3 regions of the Erythrobacter sp. BLCC-B19 genome follow, and region 2 is predicted to be linked to each of the others. Evidence: predicted binding sites of a transcription regulator. Region 2 holds the regulator's gene; each other region holds the start of a gene.

Evidence for each region. Region 2 encodes LexA, which represses DNA repair genes until DNA is damaged. Its sites were predicted from a motif close to GTTCCNCNCTTGTTCT; they were not measured.
Region 1: PS060_RS16505 (S24 family peptidase) is a predicted target of LexA. The motif match lies at 1,709-1,724, and genes of this name have one in related genera.
Region 3: PS060_RS10865 (deoxyguanosinetriphosphate triphosphohydrolase) is a predicted target of LexA. The motif match lies at 1,119-1,134, and genes of this name have one in related genera.

What each region holds. Positions count from the first base shown of each region.
Region 1 covers NZ_CP117516.1:3,504,969-3,510,682, reverse strand. Annotated here, with positions in the region: gene PS060_RS16520 (aldehyde dehydrogenase family protein) at 1-925, shown strand, start outside; gene PS060_RS16515 (hypothetical protein) at 1,024-1,446, opposite strand; gene PS060_RS16510 (hypothetical protein) at 1,446-1,649, opposite strand; gene PS060_RS16505 (S24 family peptidase) at 1,792-2,451, shown strand; gene PS060_RS16500 (hypothetical protein) at 2,461-2,754, shown strand; gene PS060_RS16495 (MBL fold metallo-hydrolase) at 2,831-3,472, shown strand; gene PS060_RS16490 (metalloregulator ArsR/SmtB family transcription factor) at 3,639-3,968, opposite strand; gene PS060_RS16485 (acyl-CoA desaturase) at 4,075-4,992, shown strand; gene PS060_RS16480 (MAPEG family protein) at 4,989-5,384, opposite strand; gene rpmF (50S ribosomal protein L32) at 5,621-5,714, shown strand, end outside.
Region 2 covers NZ_CP117516.1:3,046,048-3,051,761, forward strand. Annotated here, with positions in the region: gene PS060_RS14340 (molybdopterin molybdotransferase MoeA) at 1-1,140, shown strand, start outside; gene lexA (transcriptional repressor LexA) at 1,337-2,020, shown strand; gene PS060_RS14350 (ComEC/Rec2 family competence protein) at 2,166-4,391, opposite strand; gene gltX (glutamate--tRNA ligase) at 4,565-5,714, shown strand, end outside.
Region 3 covers NZ_CP117516.1:2,349,363-2,355,076, forward strand. Annotated here, with positions in the region: gene PS060_RS10855 (alpha/beta fold hydrolase) at 1-79, shown strand, start outside; gene PS060_RS10860 (aspartate/glutamate racemase family protein) at 173-877, shown strand; gene PS060_RS10865 (deoxyguanosinetriphosphate triphosphohydrolase) at 1,173-2,351, shown strand; gene PS060_RS10870 (NAD(P)H-binding protein) at 2,344-3,069, shown strand; gene PS060_RS10875 (ABA4-like family protein) at 3,066-3,515, shown strand; gene PS060_RS10880 (long-chain-fatty-acid--CoA ligase) at 3,583-5,145, shown strand; gene PS060_RS10885 (DUF938 domain-containing protein) at 5,156-5,714, shown strand, end outside.

The DNA.
Region 1 (5,714 bases), 460 kb from region 2:
CGGCTGCCCCTTCGTGATGAAGCCTGCCTCAAAGACGCCCTTGGGTGCGATCATCATGGGCGAGGTGCTGGCCGAGTGCGACATCCTGCCCGAGGGCGCCTTCAGCATCCTCCCCGCCAGCCGCGACGGCGCGGACCTGTTTACCGAGGACGAGCGGCTGAAGCTCCTCTCCTTCACCGGCTCGCCCGGCGTGGGCTGGGACTTGAAGGCCAAGGCGGGCAAGAAGAAGGTCGTGCTCGAACTCGGCGGCAACGCGGCGGTGATCATCGACAAGGACGCCGACCTTGCCGACGCATTGGAGCGGGTGATCTTCGGCGCCTTCTACCAGTCGGGCCAGTCCTGCATCGGGGTGCAGCGCATCCTGATCCACGCCGACGTTTACGACCGCTTCAAGGCGATGCTGGTCGAGCGCGCAGGCAAGCTCGTCGCGGGCGACCCCAAGGACCGCAACACCTTCATCGGCCCGATGATCTCGAACGGCGAGGCCAAGCGCCTCAAGGGCTGGATCGACGAGGCCGTGGCAGCCGGTGCGACCCTGCTGTGCGGCGGGGGGCTCTCGCGCGGCAATATGCTGGAAGCGACGCTGCTCGAAGGCGTGCCGGACGACGCCAAGGCCAAGAACGAGGAGGCTTTCGGGCCTTTGGCGATCCTCCAGAAGTTCACCCACTTCGATGAGGCGCTGGAGGAGGTCAACAACTCCAAATTCGGCCTGCAGGCGGGGATTTTTACCCGCGACCTGTTCCAGATGTTCGATGCGTGGGACAGGCTCGATGTCGGCGGCGTGGTGATCAACGACGTGCCGAGCTACCGGGTCGACAATATGCCCTATGGCGGGGTCAAGGATTCAGGCCTGGGCCGCGAGGGCGTGCGCTTCGCGATGGAGGACATGAGCGAGATCCGGAATTTGGTTATTCGCAGAACGTAACCCCTTCGTCTCCCCGGCCCCCGAGCCGGGGCCCCGCTTTTCTTCGTGGCAGGAAGGCAGCGGGGTCCCGGGTCAAGCCCGGGAAGGCGCGGCTATAACTAGCCCTCTTCCAGCAGCAGCAGCACCGCCGTCACCTCCAGCCGCTCCATCGCACCGAAGCGGTGGTCGACCTTGGTGATGGTCGCATCGGCGACCAGCTGGCCGGGGAGGGTGAATTCGTGATCGGGCAGGCGCTCGATGAGTTCCTCGCCCGCCGCGACCGCCTCGGCCCCGCAGAACTCCAGCACCACTTCGTGCCGGGTGCCCGAAAAGGTAATCGAGGCCCAGGCCTTCTCCTCATGGCCCAGCACCGTGCCTGCTCCGGCGGTGATCTCGAGCAGGCCGCTGCGCACCCGGTCGGCCAGCGTGCGGCGCGGGCGCTGGAAGCGGGTGAGGCCCAGCAGCGGTGCGGACTTGACCTCGATCGCGGCGAAATCGCCCAGGATATGCGCGAAGGGATCGCGCAAGGATTCGGTGAGCATCAGACGGTCTCCTTCATCTGCACGGCGGCGTGATCGGCATAGCCCTGCATCCACGCGCGGGTGCGCAGTTCGGTCTCGCGCCGGGGGCTGCGGCCCATGCGTAGGTCGAGCACGAAGCGCGGGTCGTGGGCGGCGAGGCGGCCGAATTTGGTAGGAGCGAGCCGGTGCTCGCGCAGGAAGGTTTCGATGGTCCGAAGCAGCATGGTTTTGCGTCCCTGTTGATTGCCGAGTCGAAGGTGATGCATCGGGCGAATCGCCTGATGTTCCTGAAATGTTCCATGTTTTTTCGCGCTTGTCTAGGAAAAATCCTTCGTGTAGGAAGTATCCATAAAGGAAACCCTACAAATGGCTGACCGAACCCTCTCCGACCCCCGCGCCAGGCTGCTCGAATTGTCGCAAGAGCGAGGGGTAAGCCTCGCGTCCCTGTCCGAATTGCTCGGGCGCAATCCGTCCTATCTTCAGCAATTCATTCGCAAAGGCAGCCCGCGCAAGCTGGAGGAGCAGGATCGCGCCACGCTTGCCCGCTTCCTTGGGGTGGGGGAGGAGGAGCTGCGGGAGGCGCAGGAAAATTCCTACGTAAAGCCACTCCAGCGCGAAACGGGCGAATGGGTCGTGGTGCCCCGGCTCGATCTTGGCGCCTCCGCCGGGCCGGGGCGGGTGGCGGGCGGGGAAGCCGCCTTCGACACCTTCCGCTTCTCGCGCCGCTGGCTGGAGGAGCAGGGCTTGGCGCGCGCCGAGCTCTCGGCGATCCGGGTCGAGGGGGACTCGATGGAGCCACTCCTCAACGACGGCGACGAAATCCTGATCGACCGCGCCCCGCGCGCCTTTCGCGACGGCATCCACGTGGTGCGTGTGGGCGACACGCTGATGGTCAAGCGCGTGGCGAGCGCCGGGCCGGGGCGGGTGGCGCTGCTCTCGCAGAACCTCGCCTATCCGCCGGTGGAGGTGGCGGCCGATGAGGTGGAGATCATCGGGCGGGTTGTGTGGAAGGGGGGGCGGGTCTAGCCCTGCTATATGATTGTCACCGCGATCGAATTGTTGATGGCAGGCAACCGGAGGGGACGCCTTCTCGTGCGCCCTGACGGTCTTTTCCAGTTCGCGACCGAAACGTTCAACGAGCCGGACGAGGAATGCGGCGGCTACTGGATGAACGATTATCCGCCATCAGGCCTATATTCGCGCCGGGATGATGCTGTCGCCGGATTGCAGGCCAAGCTGAAATCAAGGACTGACCTTGTTCCCACAGAGCCGCTCGCCATCGAGTTGGACGTTGGCCCCTGGGAAGAGCCGGTGCTGCGCCAATCCTGAAAAATCTCGGTTGCGTATCTCCGACAAAATGCGCAGTCCCCCGAATATGACCGACACTCCCAAGCCCCTCCCCCCCATGCGCGCCGCGATCATTCCGGTGACGCCGCTCCAGCAGAACTGCTCGCTGATCTGGTGCACCAAGACCATGAAGGGCGCGCTGGTCGACCCCGGCGGGGATCTCGACAAGCTCAAGGAGGGCGTCGCCAAGGCGGGCGTTACGCTCGAAAAGCTGCTCGTCACCCACGGGCATCTCGACCATTGCGGGCAGACCGGGATGCTGGCGGACGAACTGGGCCTGCCCATCGAAGGCCCGCACGAGGATGACCGCTTCTGGATCGACCAATTGGACGATGACGGCCCGCGCTGGGGGATGGTCGCCAAGAGCTTCACGCCGACCCGCTGGCTCAAGCACGGTGACACGGTGACGGTGGGCGAACTCAAATTGGACGTGATCCACTGCCCAGGTCACACGCCCGGCCATGTCGTGTTCTTCCACGAGCCCAGCCGCTTTGCGATCGTGGGCGATGTGCTGTTCCAGGGCTCGATCGGGCGCACCGATTTCCCGCGCGGCAATCATCAGGATCTGATCGATTCGATCACCCAGCGCCTCTGGCCCTTGGGCGAGGACGTGATGTTCATTCCCGGCCACGGCCCCACCAGCACCTTCGGGCGCGAGCGCAAGACCAATGCGTTTGTGAGCGATTATATTTTGAGCTGATTGCCACCTTGATTGCGACCCCGCCTCCGCGGGTGGTGTGCCGCCTACGGCAGCACAGCTGCGCTTCCCTCGGTGCTGTTCCTGCGCTGCGCTACGGGCACCTGCGGGCCGCCGGTCGGCCTTGCGGCCCCGTCCTTTGGCGGGCCGAGGCCAGCGCTAGGGAAAATCAGTCTGTGTTCTCGCCGCCGCCCTTGGCCGCCTCGCTCAGCGCCTTGCTCTCCTTCTTGAGCGGGCGCGAGACCGGGCAGACTTCCTGCACATAGGAATTGAGCGTGTTGGCAAGGTTCTCGCGCACCAGCCGGTAATGCACGAACTGCCCGCGCTTCTCGCTCTCCACGAGCCCTGCATTCTCGAGCACGCTGAGGTGCTGCGAGACGGCGGGCTTCGAAATCTCGAACCGCTCGGCGATTTGCCCGGCGGTCAGCTCGGATTCCGACAGGTAAGCGAGAATCTTGCGGCGCACGGTCGAGGCGAGGGCTTCAAACACTTTCTGCATCGGGCGAGCGTATAAGCGCTTGCTTAAATTCTTTCCAGCGCTATCCATTAATTAAGCGATGCATTAATTATCTACGCATCTGATAGTGAGTCTGGGGAGAGCGGCAATGGTAGCGGCAGAGGCGCGGGACCGGTGCGAGGTCAACTGGATCGTCGAGACGCCCGAGGCCGATCCGGTTGCCGGGCGGGTGCGCTGGGATCCGGGGCACAGCCTGTGGAATGGCGGGATGCTGCTGGGCGCGCTCGGCCTGACGCCGTTCTTCACCACGCCTGCTGCCGTTGCCGTAGGGGTGGGGCTGACCGGCGCCATGCTGCTGCTCGGCCATTCGGTCGGGTTCCACCGCCTGCTGATCCACGGCAGCTTTCGCACCACACCCGCCTTGCGCGCCTTCCTGATCTGGTGCGGCACCGTGGCGGGCATGAGCGGGCCGGTCTGGATCGTGCGCACGCACGATCTGCGCGACTGGGCGCAGCGCCAGCCGCATTGCCACGATTACCTCGCGCACCGCCGAGCGATGCTGATCGATGCATGGTGGCAGCTCCATTGCCGTCTCGACCTTGCCCGCCCGCCGCGCTTCGATACCGCGCGGCTGGAGGCAGATCCGCTGATCGGCTGGCTGGAGCGGACATGGATGCTCCAGCAGCTCCCCGTGGCAGGGATGCTCTATGCCCTGGGGAGCTGGCCCTTTGTGGTCTGGGGCGTTTGCGTGCGGGTCGCACTGACGGTGCACGGGCACTGGCTTGTGGGCCATCTCGCCCACCGCCGCGGGCCGCAGAGCTGGCAGGTGGCAGGGGCCGGCGTGCAGGCGCATGATGTGCCGTGGGCGGGCCTCGTCACGATGGGCGAGGCGTGGCACAACAATCACCACGCCTATCCCGGCAGCGCGCGGATCGGCCTCCATCCGGGGCAGAGCGACTGGGGTTATCGCTTCATCGCGCTGCTGGAGCGGGCGGGGCTGGCCTGGGACGTATGCCTGCCGGCCGATATGCCCGCGCGGGCGGACAAGCTGGTGAAGGTCTCCTAAAGCACGCCTGCCGCGGTCAGAGCGGCAACGACGGCCAGACCCAGCTGCACCAGCATTGTCACCACCGTGCCGATGGTGCGCCCCATGCCCCACTTGCCGCCGTCCATGCCGAATCCATGGGCGATGCGGCCGAGGAAATAGACCCCCGCGACATAGGCCAGCCACCAGCTGCCTGCGCCCGCCAGTTCGATCGCGGCGAGCAGCACCAGCACGAAGCCGGTGTTCTCGACATAGTTCAATTGCGCGCGCATCCGGCGTTGCAGGCTCTCCTTGCCGCCGTCGCCCACGCTGATCTGGAGCGCGGTGCGCAGTGCGCCGATGCGCAAGCCAAGCCAGATGTTGAGAATGGCCGCCGCCGCCGCTGCGGCGAGCGTTACAGGAAGCACGATCATGGTTGCGAGATCCCCTCGTTGATATGGCGCTTTGCTAGGGCCGCCTTGCGCGGGTTGCAACGCGCGATTTTTCCGCTATAGCGCGCGCCTTCCCGCCGCTGCTGGCCAAGGAATGCGCGCAAGTCTCGTGCTTGTGTGCGCACACTCCTTGCCGTAAGGGCGGCCTTCGAGAATCGCAGGCGCCGCCGCATCCAACAGGCGTTGCCACGTCAGTTATTTGAGGAAATGGTGCGACCATGGCTGTCCCCAAGAGAAAAGTATCGCCGTCCCGTCGTGGCATGCGTCGTTCGCACGATGCCCTGAAGGTCGAAGCCTTCCACGAATGCCCCA
Region 2 (5,714 bases):
CCGCAGCCGGCCCATGAAACCGTGCCGGTCGATACCGCGTCAGGTCGGTGCATCGCGCAGGACATCCGCGCCGCCCGCACCCAGCCCGCGGCCGATCTGTCAGCGATGGATGGCTATGCACTCGCGCCGGGCGCAGGCCCGTGGCGCTTGGTGGGTGAAAGCCGCGCCGGATCACCCTTCCGCGAGGTTCTGTCGGACAATCAGTGCGTGCGGATCTCGACCGGCGCGATCGTGCCGCCGGGGGCCGACCGGGTGCTGCTCCAGGAAGATGCCCGCGATGAGGCCGGGATCATCACGGCAACCGAAGTTCCGCCGCCAGGGCGGCACATCCGTGCGCGGGGGTTCGATTTTCACGCGGGCGACCTGCTGCTGACGCGCGGCACCCGGCTGACCCCGGCCCGTCTCGCGCTAGTGCTGGCCGCCGGGCATGGCTCGATCGAGGTCGCGGCCCGGGTCAAGGTTGCGGTGATGGATTCGGGGGACGAACTTGCCCGCGATCCGGCTGACTGCCTGCCGCACCAGATCCCCGCCAGCAATGCGGCCATGATCGCAGCGATGCTCGCCCCGCTCGGCTGCGAGGTCACCCGCATTGGCCCGGTGCCCGATGATCGCGCCGCGCTCGCCGAGGCGCTGGCCTTGGCCGAGGGGGCCGATATCCTCATCACATCGGGCGGCGCATCGGTGGGCGATCACGATCTCATCAAGCCCGCGCTGGCGGACTGGGGGGCCGAAATCGCCTTCTGGAAGATCGCGATCAAACCGGGCAAGCCGCTGCTGGTGGCCACACGCCAGAGTGCCAAGGGCTCGCAAGTCATCCTTGGGCTGCCGGGCAATCCGGTATCGAGCTTTGTCACCGCGTTCCTTTTCGCGCTTCCGCTGGTGCGCGCCAGCATGGGCGATCCCGCGCCCTTGCCGCGCGCCGTGATCATGGCGGCAGCCGAGGATCTCCCCGCGGTCGGCCCAAGGCGCGAATTCCTGCGGGCCCTCATCAGAGGCGAGAGCGTGCGCCTTGCCGGATCGCAGGATTCCTCGGCGCTGTCGGCGCTGGCTGCTGCTGACGCGCTGATCGACCGTCCCGCCCACGCCCCGATGCTGGCCGCCGGCTCGCCCGTTCCGGTGTTCCAGCTCCGAAATGGCTGATTTGCGCGGTTTTGCCGTCGGGCGCGCTTGACTCGGGTAATTTAGTTTCCTAATTGTTCCTTGTTCGTTCACCTTAATGGCGGACGACAAGTGCAATCAACGCACCTGTTTCGGGGTGCCTCTTGGCGCACGCAAGGGATTGGCACGGCGCCTCCAGCATGGGGGCGTTGTGGGTGCGACCACAGGAGTTTGACCAATGCTGACCGCAAAACAGCGCGAGCTGATCGTCTTCATCCAGCAGCGGCTGGAAGAAACCGGGATCTCGCCGAGTTTCGAGGAAATGAAGGAAGCGCTCGATCTGAAGAGCAAGTCGGGCGTGCACCGGCTGATCTCCGCGCTGGAAGAACGCGGCTTCCTGCGCCGCCTGCCCAACCGGGCGCGCGCGCTCGAAGTGATCCGTGAACCGGGCGATACCACCCCGTCGCGGCCTGCGCCTGCGGGGGACAATGTCGTGGCGATGCCTGCTCCGGCAGCGCGCGCGCCTGAAGCGGCCAATGACGTGATCGAACTGCCGCTCCACGGCCGGATCGCGGCGGGTGCCCCGATTGAGGCGCTGGAAGGCCAGTCGACCCTGCCGGTGCCTGCTGCGCTGCTTGGCCCGGGTGAACATTACGCGCTCGAAGTCTCGGGCGATTCGATGGTCGAGGCCGGGATTTTCGACGGCGATTTCGCCCTGGTGCGGCGGACCAACACCGCGCGCGACGGCGAGATCGTGGTGGCACTGGTGCGCGGCGAGGAAGCGACGCTCAAGTACCTGCGGCGCGAAGGCGGCAAGGTGCGGCTCGATCCGGCCAATGCGGCCTATGATCCGCAGTTCTATGCCCCCGGCGAAGTCGAGGTGCAGGGCAAGCTGGCCGGATTGCTGCGGCGCTACCACTGACGACAGGCGGGCCGGAAGGCAGGGCGCGAGCCCTGCGCTTCCGGCCTGATCGGTCTGGCTGACGTGTTGGATTGTGGCGGCGGCCCCTGCACCGCATCGTTTGTGCCCGCCTGCCCTGCTCCTGTCGGCGCATCGCAGGTTTTTGTCACGGTGTCGCAGGGTTTTGCCGCATCATCGCAGCTTTCCGGATACTCCGCTCTGGCGGCAGGGCGCGTGTTGCCGGTGGCTGCCACCAGCCATGCTCTCCCTGGCTCGCGGCAACCGTGGTGATGCTTTGCGCTTCCAGATCAACCGCAAGCCCGCCTGATCGTTCGAGCATCCGCCGGTCGGCCTTGAACCAGCGCGGGCGGCAGGATCGAGGCAGAAAGCGTTCCGAAACAACGATGTCTGCCTCGGCGCAGGCCGCCGCCAGAGCGCGCTCCTCCACCTGCGCCCGCCCCCGTCCGAGCAGCAAGGACCAGTCCCGCCCGCCACGCCGCAGCGTGATGGCACAGAAGGCCGAGGAGCAACGCGCTCCGGGCCATTCGGCCAGCGGTACAGGCTCCGCGGCAACGCCTGCCAGTTCCATCAGATTGTCGCGGGTATAGGCCGAGCGGCTGTCGCGCAGCGCCAGAAGGCGGGTCTCTCCATCAGGCCCGGCAAGCGTGATCCCCGCCTGCTGCCCGTCGCCCGCCACCAGCAGATCGGGGATCGGGGTCGCCCAGACGAGCAGGCTCGCCAGACCGACGGGCAGTAACCCTGCAAGCCGCACCCGCCCGCGCCACAGCGCAAGCCACAGGCCACCGGCTGCGAACAGCGCCACCGTCACCCCGCTGATCTGCGGCATCAATGTGACCGCGCCAGCCTGCCCCGCCGTCAGGTGCGCGATCCCGAGCAAGAGCGCGAGCGAGCGTTCCACCAGCCACCACACAGGCCAGCCCAACCCCACCGCATCAAGCAGCAAACCCAGCGCAATCAATGGCATGGAGACAAATGTCACCAAGGGAATCGCGATCACATTGGCAAAGGCACCGTAAATGCCAGCGCGGTGGAAATGGAACAGCACGATCGGCATCAGCGCCAGTTCGATGACAACGCCGGTGACGAACAGCATCACGACCCGCCGGCCGATGCTGGCCCACCACGGCTCCTCGCGCGGGGCCAGAAAGGCGCGCACCGGGGCGCTGTTCGAGAGCGCGACGATGGCCAGCACCGCGGCAAAGCTCATCTGGAAGCTGGGCCCGATCGCACTCTCGGGCCATAGCAGCAGCACAAAACCAGCGGCGACAGCGACCATCCGCAAGGACAGCGCCTCACGCCCGGCGACCAGCGCGCCCAGCACCAGCAAGGCCGCAACGCAGCTGCGCACCGTCGGCACCTCGGCCCCGGTGAGAAGCGTGTAACCGATCCCCGCGAGCGCCCCGGCGCCCGCCGCCGCCACCGGCAGCCGCACCCGCAAGGCCAACCCCGGCCACAGCGCCAGCAGCCGCAAGGCCAGCACATATGCCGCCGCGATCACCGCGCTGACGTGAAGACCGCTGATCGAGAGCAAGTGCGTCAGGCCGGAATCGCGCATCGCCACTTCATCCGCAGGCGCAATCCCGCCCCTGTCGCCGCTCGCAAAGGCCGCCGCAATCGCTCCGGGCGAGCCAGGCACCTGTGCGCGAACATGGGCGGCCAGCGCGCGCTGGAGGCTCGCCAGACCGCCGCTCTCGGGCGCGGGATGGAGCAAGGTGAGTGGGCCGATCATTGTTCCGGTCGCCGCAAGCCCCTTGAACCATGCCGCGCGGGCAAAATCGTAGCTGCCGGGCAGCATCGGCGGCGCCGGCGGCATCAGCCGTGCACGCAGCCGCACCACCGCGCCCTCGGCCAGTCCGGCCGGAAGCCCGTTCTCACCAAAGGTGGCAAGCGGGACATTGACCCGCACCTTGCGCGCGATCGCGGCCTCGGGCCCATCGCCGATCCCGCGCACTGCCAGCGTCAGGCGCAGTCGCCCCTCGGCGGGTTGATCCTCGCGTTCAAGCACGCGCCCGTCGATGATCTGCACGAGGGGCGCAGCGACCGGCGGCGCGCCGACAATCGCCGAGCGCGCCCAGACGACCGCAATCCCCAAGGCGAACACCAGGCCGCAGGCAAAAACAGCAAGGCGCAGATTGGCCCGCGTCTCATCGGCTGCACCTCCCGGCGGCCAGAGCACCAGAGCAGCAAGCGCGGTGCCCGCACTGCCCGCCAGCGCAGCGCACCATTGCCACATCTGCGGCAAGCTGAACCAGCACACGATCCCGCCAGCAAACAGCACCGCCAGCCATGGTGCCCGGTCGAACCCGGCGGCGCCGAGAAAGCGCTCGCCAGCATCCAGCCCTTGCCGGATCGCGCCCGCAGCGCTGGACAAGTGGTCCCCGGTTTGCCAAGGGCGCGCACGTCGCTGCGCGGCAGTATCCGGGCCGCCCGGATCCTCCCCCATAGGAATGATCGGCACATCGCGCATCGGCTTGTCCCCCGGCCGGCTCAGCCCCATCGGATGCTGGCGCCAAGCCGCTCAAAGTGAACAGGAACTCGAAGCTTATGGCAAGCGAAAGCAGCAGCGCAGACACCGCCACCACTGGTGAGGTGGTCACCCGCTTCGCGCCCTCGCCCACGGGCTATCTGCATATCGGCGGCGCGCGCACCGCGCTGTTCAACTGGCTCTACGCCCGCCACCACGGCGGCCGCACGCTGCTGCGGATCGAGGACACCGATCGCAAGCGCTCCACCCAGGACGCGATCGACAAGATCATCGAAGGGCTGGCCTGGCTAGGGCTTGATTATGATGCGCCGCCGGTGTTCCAGTCCGACCGGGCCGAGCGCCACGCTGAAGTCGCGCAGATCCTGCTGGCCGCCGGCCACGCCTACAAGTGCTTTGCCACGCCTGAAGAGCTTGAGGCCATGCGCGAGCATCAGCGCGCCAACAAGCAGCCGCTGCGGTATGACGGCCGCTGGCGTGACCGCGATCCGGCCGAGGCGCCGGAAGGTGCTCCCTTCGTCATCCGGCTCAAGACCCCGAACGAAGGCGAAGTGACGATCCATGACCAGGTGCAAGGCCCGGTAACGGTCAAGAACGAGGAAATCGACGATTACATCATCCTGCGCGCTGACGGGACGCCGACCTATATGCTCGCGGTGGTGGTCGATGATCACGACATGGGGGTGACCCATGTGATCCGCGGCGACGATCACCTCAACAACGCCTTCCGCCAGCTGCCGATCATCCGCGCGATGAACGCGATCGAGGGCAACTGGCCTGATCCGGTCTATGCCCACATCCCGCTGATCCACGGCAGCGACGGGGCCAAGCTGTCCAAGCGCCACGGTGCCTTGGGGGTCGAGAATTATCGCGACGAATTCGGCATCCTGCCCGAGGCGCTGTTCAATTATCTGCTGCGTCTGGGCTGGGGGCACGGCGACCGCGAGGAAATCACCCGCACCGAGGCTGTCGAGCTGTTCGACCTTTCCGGCGTTGGCAAGAGCCCGTCGCGCTTCGACATCAAGAAGCTCGAGAATCTCAACGGTCACTATCTGCGCGAGGCTGATGACGCGCGCCTTGCCGCGCTGGTTGCCGAAAGGCTGGGCGAGGATGCCGATGTCGAGCTGCTGACCCGGGCGATGCCGTTTCTCAAAGTCCGCGCCAAGAGCCTCATCGAAGTCATTGAGGGCGCAGCATTTCTCTTTGCCAAAC
Region 3 (5,714 bases), 700 kb from region 2:
CGAGGAGGCGCCGGAAGCCACGCTCGGCGATCTCACCCCGTGGCTTGCCGAACACGCCTCGCCGCCAAAATCCGAGTAAGCCGCTTTCGCAGGCCTTGGCCACTGGACGCAGGGGAAATTTGCGCCCTACAGGTTTCCGCATCTGCGAACACGAAGGAAAGGGCACCGGGCTTTGCGCAAACTCGGGATCATCGGCGGCATGAGCTGGGTGTCGACCGCGACCTATTACGACCATATCAACCGCATCGTCCAGAAACGCGCTGCGCCGATGGCGAGCGCGCCGCTGCTGATCGAAAGCCTCGATTTCTGCCAGCTCTACGCCCTGCGTGAAGAGCGCGACTGGCAGCGCGCGGCAAGCGTGCTGACCGAGAGTGCGCGGCGGCTGGAGGGCGCGGGGGCCGAGGGGCTGATCATCGGCGCCAATTCGATGCACCGCCTGTATGATGATGTCGCAGCGGCCGTGAATATCCCGATCCTGCACATCGCCGAATATGTCGGCCTTGCCATGAAGCGCGCCGGCATTTCGAGCGCAGCGCTGCTGGGCACGCGCAACGTGATGACCGAGAGCTTCTATCGCAAGCGTCTCGTCGCCCACGGGATCGACCTGCTCCCGCCTAAGCTCGACTATGTCGAGATGCTCGACCGGATCATCTATGACGAGCTGATGGTCGGCAAGGTCACGCGCGAGGCTGAGCGGACGATGAAGACCATTATCACCAACACCGCGCAGGAGGGTGCCGCGGGCGTGGTGCTGGCCTGCACCGAGCTTGATCTGGTGGTCGATGTCGATGCCAATGTCCTGCCGATCTTCGACTCCACGCGAATCCACTGCGAGGCGGCGGCCGACTGGATTCTGGATCAGGAAATGGTGGACTAGACCTCGGCTCACCCCCCCGCGGGGGCGGCTTGCCGCATCGTAAGGTTGCAGGGGGTGCAACTTGTTAACGTTTCCGCCTAAGGGGCGCGCGGATTTTGTCATGGAGCATTCCTGGCATCATCCGGGTCTTCGGGTCGCACCGATTGGCCCTTGGGGCCGCTGTCCTCCCCCCCAATCACCGGACGGCGGCCCCATAATTTGTCACTGATCGAAGTGACTGTTTTTCCATCAATTATACGCTGTTCACGCCTCGTTCCGGTTGAGCGGCAGCGGCGGCTGGCTTAATCGCCGCGGCATGACCTGTGCCCCCTACGCCGCCGATCCTGCCAACCCCGGCCCCCGCGAATTCGCCCCTCGCAACCATGGCGGCGCGGCGAGCGGCGAGCGGCGTGGGCCGCGCAGCCCGTTCCAGCGCGACCGCGACCGGATCGTCCATTCGATGAGCTTCCGGCGGCTGAAGTCCAAGACGCAGGTGTTCATCGCGCCAGACGGCGACCATTACCGCACCCGCCTCACCCACAGCCTCGAAGTCGCGCAGATCGGCCGGGTGATCGCCCGTGCGCTGGGGCTCGACGAGGATCTGACCGAGGCGCTGTGCCTGGCGCATGATCTTGGCCACCCGCCGTTCGGCCATGCGGGCGAGGCCGCGCTGTCCGATGCGATGGAGCGTCATGGCGGGTTCGATCACAATGCGCAGGCGCTGCGCACGGTGATGCGGATCGAGTGCCCCTATCCGGCGCATGACGGCCTCAATCTCACCTGGGATCTGCTCGAAGGGCTGGCCAAGCACAATGGCCCGGTCGCCGCCCCCAATTGGGCGCTGGCGGAACTGGATGCCGCCTTTCCGCTCGATCTGGGCACCTGGCCCAGCCTTGAGGCGCAGGTGGCGGCGGTGGCGGACGACATCGCCTATGACAATCACGACATCGACGACGGCCTGCGCGCCGGGTTCCTGCTGCTTGATGACCTTCTCACCCTCGATTTCCTCGCAGACCAGTGGCGGGTGGTCGAAAAGCGCTTTCCTCACGCCCCGCGTGAGCGTCTGCTGCGCGAGCTTGTTCGTGACCAGATCGGATTGATGGTGAATGACGTGATCGCGCACACCGCGGCGCAGGTGAAGGATGTGGGATCGGTCGCAGAAGTGCGCGCCGCCGGGCGGCAGCTGGCGGGCTTCTCGCCGGCGATGGCAGCGCAGGAACGGCGGCTGAAGACCTTCATGTACGAACGGCTCTACTACCACCCCGAACAGATTTCGGCAGCCGAGCGTGCGCGCGATGTCGTGGCGCGGCTCTATGTCGCCTATGCGCAGGATGCGACGTTGATGCCGGATGACTGGCAGGCGCGGCTGCCGCTGCACGATCCGGGCCGCGCGCGGGTGATTGCCGATTTCATCGCCGGGATGTCCGATCGCTTCGCCATGCAGGCGGTCGCGGGCATCTATGGCGAGCGGCCGGTGGGGTTGATCAATGTCTGATCCGCGTGCCTTTGGCCCCGTCCGGGTGGCGCTGGTCGGCGCGACCGGCCTGATCGGCCGCCGGGTGATCGAAATCGCCAGCCAGACCGATGATGTGCGCCTCGTCGGCATTGCCCGGCGCGAGGCACCGCTTCCGCCCGGTGCACGGATGGAGATGTTCGTCTCCGACCCGTCCAAGTGGGGCGAGGTGCTCGACGCGGTGCGTCCGCGCGCGCTGATCTGCGCTTTGGGCACGACCTGGAAGAAGGCGGGCCGCGATGAGGCGGCGTTCCGCGCGGTCGATCAGGAGCTCGTGCTCGCCACCGCCGAAGCGGCCAAGCGCGCAGGTGTGCCGAACATGGTGGTGGTCAGCGCGGCCGGGGCAAACAGCCGCGCCAAGGCGCTCTATATGCGCGTCAAGGGCGAGACCGAGGAAGCGCTCAGCCGCATCGGGTTCAAACGGCTCGATATCCTGCACCCTGGCCTCTTGCGCGGGGAGCGGGTCGATGACCTGCGCTTTGCCGAGCGCGCCGCGATCATCGCTGCACCGCTGATCGACCCGCTGCTGTCGGGTTCGTGGGAACGGTTCCGTTCGATCGACGCCGAGCTGGTAGCGGAAGCGGCGCTGGGCCTTGCGCTGCGCCGGGCGGGCGGGCGCTTCACCCACGACAACGAAGCGATGCGCCGCGCCGCGCGCGAATGGCGCAAGGTGGCAGCAGGCGCCGGGGAGGCGGCATGAGCTGGGCGGCGCTGTTCGGCGCGGTCAATCTGCTGGCGCTGGTCGCCTGGGCGGCGCTGATCCTGTTGCCGCGCTGGCCTGCGCTGCTGTCGGCGATCCTGTATCTCGGCGTCGGCCTGCTTTGCGCGGTCTATGCCACCTGCCTCGTCGGGGTGGTGAGCGGGCTGATCCCCAATCCGGGTGGGGGCGGGGCGGATTTCACCACCATTCCGGGCATCCGCGCGATCTTTGCCAACGATGCGGGGGTGACGATCGGCTGGACGCATTACCTCGCCTTCGATCTGTTCGCCGGGCTGTGGATCGCGCGCGATGCCGATGCCAAGAGCATTTCGCGGCTGGTGCAAGGGCCGATCTTGTTTGCGACCCTGATGGCCGGGCCGCTCGGGCTCGGGATCTGGCTTCTTATCCGTGAACCCGCCGCGCGGCGGCAGGGGCGGTTTCGCTAAATGGATGCTGGACGGCTGAGCGGATTTGCCTAACCTTTCCCCAAACGCTTTTGGGAGAGAGCACAGCATGGCGCGCAATGCCTATCACGCATTCCAGACCTTCGACGAAATCCTGCATTTCTGGGCGAAGGAGCGCCCTGACGGCCCGGCCTTCGATCAGGACGGGCGCAAGACCAGCTATGCCGAGGCTGACCTTCTCACCCGCCAGCTGATTGCGCTGATGCAGGCGCGCGGGATCGGCAAGGGCGACCGCGTGGCGTGGCTCGGCAAGAATCGCGATATCTACTTCATGCTCTACATCGCGGCGGCGCGCATGGGGGCGGTGATGGTGCCGATCGGCTGGCGGCTGGCCCCGCGCGAAATCGCCTATATCCTCGGCGATACCGAGGCGAGGCTGTTGTTCGCCGATGCCGAGTTCGTCGCGGTCGCGCACCAGGTGGCAGGCGACGTCCCGGCCAACCCCGAAGTGATCGAGGCCGAGGCCGCGCGCACGGCAGCGGCAGGGTTCGAGCCTGCCGACTATACTCCGCCCGGCCCGCATGATCCGGTGCTCCAGCTTTATACGAGCGGCACCACCGGCAATCCCAAGGGCGCGCAGCTGACCAACACCAACCTGCTGGGCTTGAGGAATGCCGGGAACGAGGCTGGGCTCGACTGGCAGTATTACGAGCCGGGCGATTGTATGCTGGTGGCCATGCCGTGCGCGCATATCGGTGGCACCGGCCTTGTGAACATCGCCATCGCCAACGGGGTGCGCAGCCTTGTGCAGGCGGAATTCACCCCCGTCGGCGTGCTGGAAGCGATCGAGGCCGGGGCAACGCATATGTTCATCGTGCCCGCCGCGCTCCAGATGGTCGTCCAGCACCCGCGCGCCGCAACCACGGACTTCAGCAATCTCAAGTACCTGATGTATGGTGCCGCGCCGATGCCGCTGGAACTGCTCAAGGAAGCGGTGCGGACGATGCCGACGACGAAGTTCCTGCAAGCCTATGGCATGACCGAGACGTCAGGCACGATCTCGATCCTGCCGCCCGAGGATCACTCGCTTGAGGGCAACCAGCGTATGCGCTCGGCGGGCAAGGCCTGTCCGGGGGTGCAAATCGAAGTGCGCGGGCCGGACAATGTCGAGGTGCCGCGCGGCGCAATCGGCGAGGTCTGCATCCTCTCTCCCAGCAACACGCCGGGTTACTGGAAGCTTCCCGAGGCGACGGCCAAGACCATCGACCCTGACGGCTGGCTCCACACCGGTGATGCAGGCGTGATGGACGAAGACGGCTATGTCTACATCCAGGATCGCATCAAGGACATGATCATCTCGGGCGGCGAGAACGTCTATCCGGCGGAGGTCGAAAGCGCGATCTACGGCCACCCTGCCATCGCCGAGGTTGCGGTGATTGGTGTGCCATCCGCCAAGTGGGGCGAGGAGGTGAAGGCCTGCGTCGTCGCCAAGCCGGGCATGGAAGTGGACGAGGCCGACGTGATCGCGTGGACACGCGAGCGGATCGCCGCCTTCAAGGCGCCCAAGAGCGTCGATGTCATCCCGGTGATGCCGCGCAACGCCAGCGGCAAGATCCTGCGCCGCGAGTTGCGCGCACCCTATTGGGAGGGGCAGGAGCGCCAGGTTTCGTGAGGAAGCTTTCGTGAGCGCGAAGCAGCACGCCCCTGCTACCCTGCGCAACCGCGATCCGATTGCGGCGGTGCTGGCGCAAGAATTGCCAGCGCGGGGCAGGGTGCTCGAAATTGCGGCAGGGACAGGGGAGCACGCGGTGTTCTTCGCCGACCGCTTTCCTGCGCTGCTTTGGCAGCCGACCGATCCCTCGCCCGAGGCGCTGGCCTCGATCGCGGCGTACCGCGCGGACTACGGCGGCACCAACCTCGCCGCGCCGCTGCTGCTTGATGCCGCTGCACCGGAACACTGGCCGGTCGCCGAGGCTGATGCATTAGTGTGCATCAACATGGTTCACATCAGCCCGTGGGAGGCGACCTGCGGGCTTTTCCGGGGTGCTGCCCGTTTATTGGGCAGCAGCGGCGGAGGCCCGCTCATCCTTTACGGCCCCTATATCGAGGCCGGGGTGGAAACCACGGCTTCGAACCGCGAATTCGACGCCAGCCTCAAGGCGCGCAACCCGCTTTGGGGCTTGCGCGAAGCCGAGGCGCTCGATGCGCTTGCGGCACAGCACGGCATGGCCAGAAGCGCGC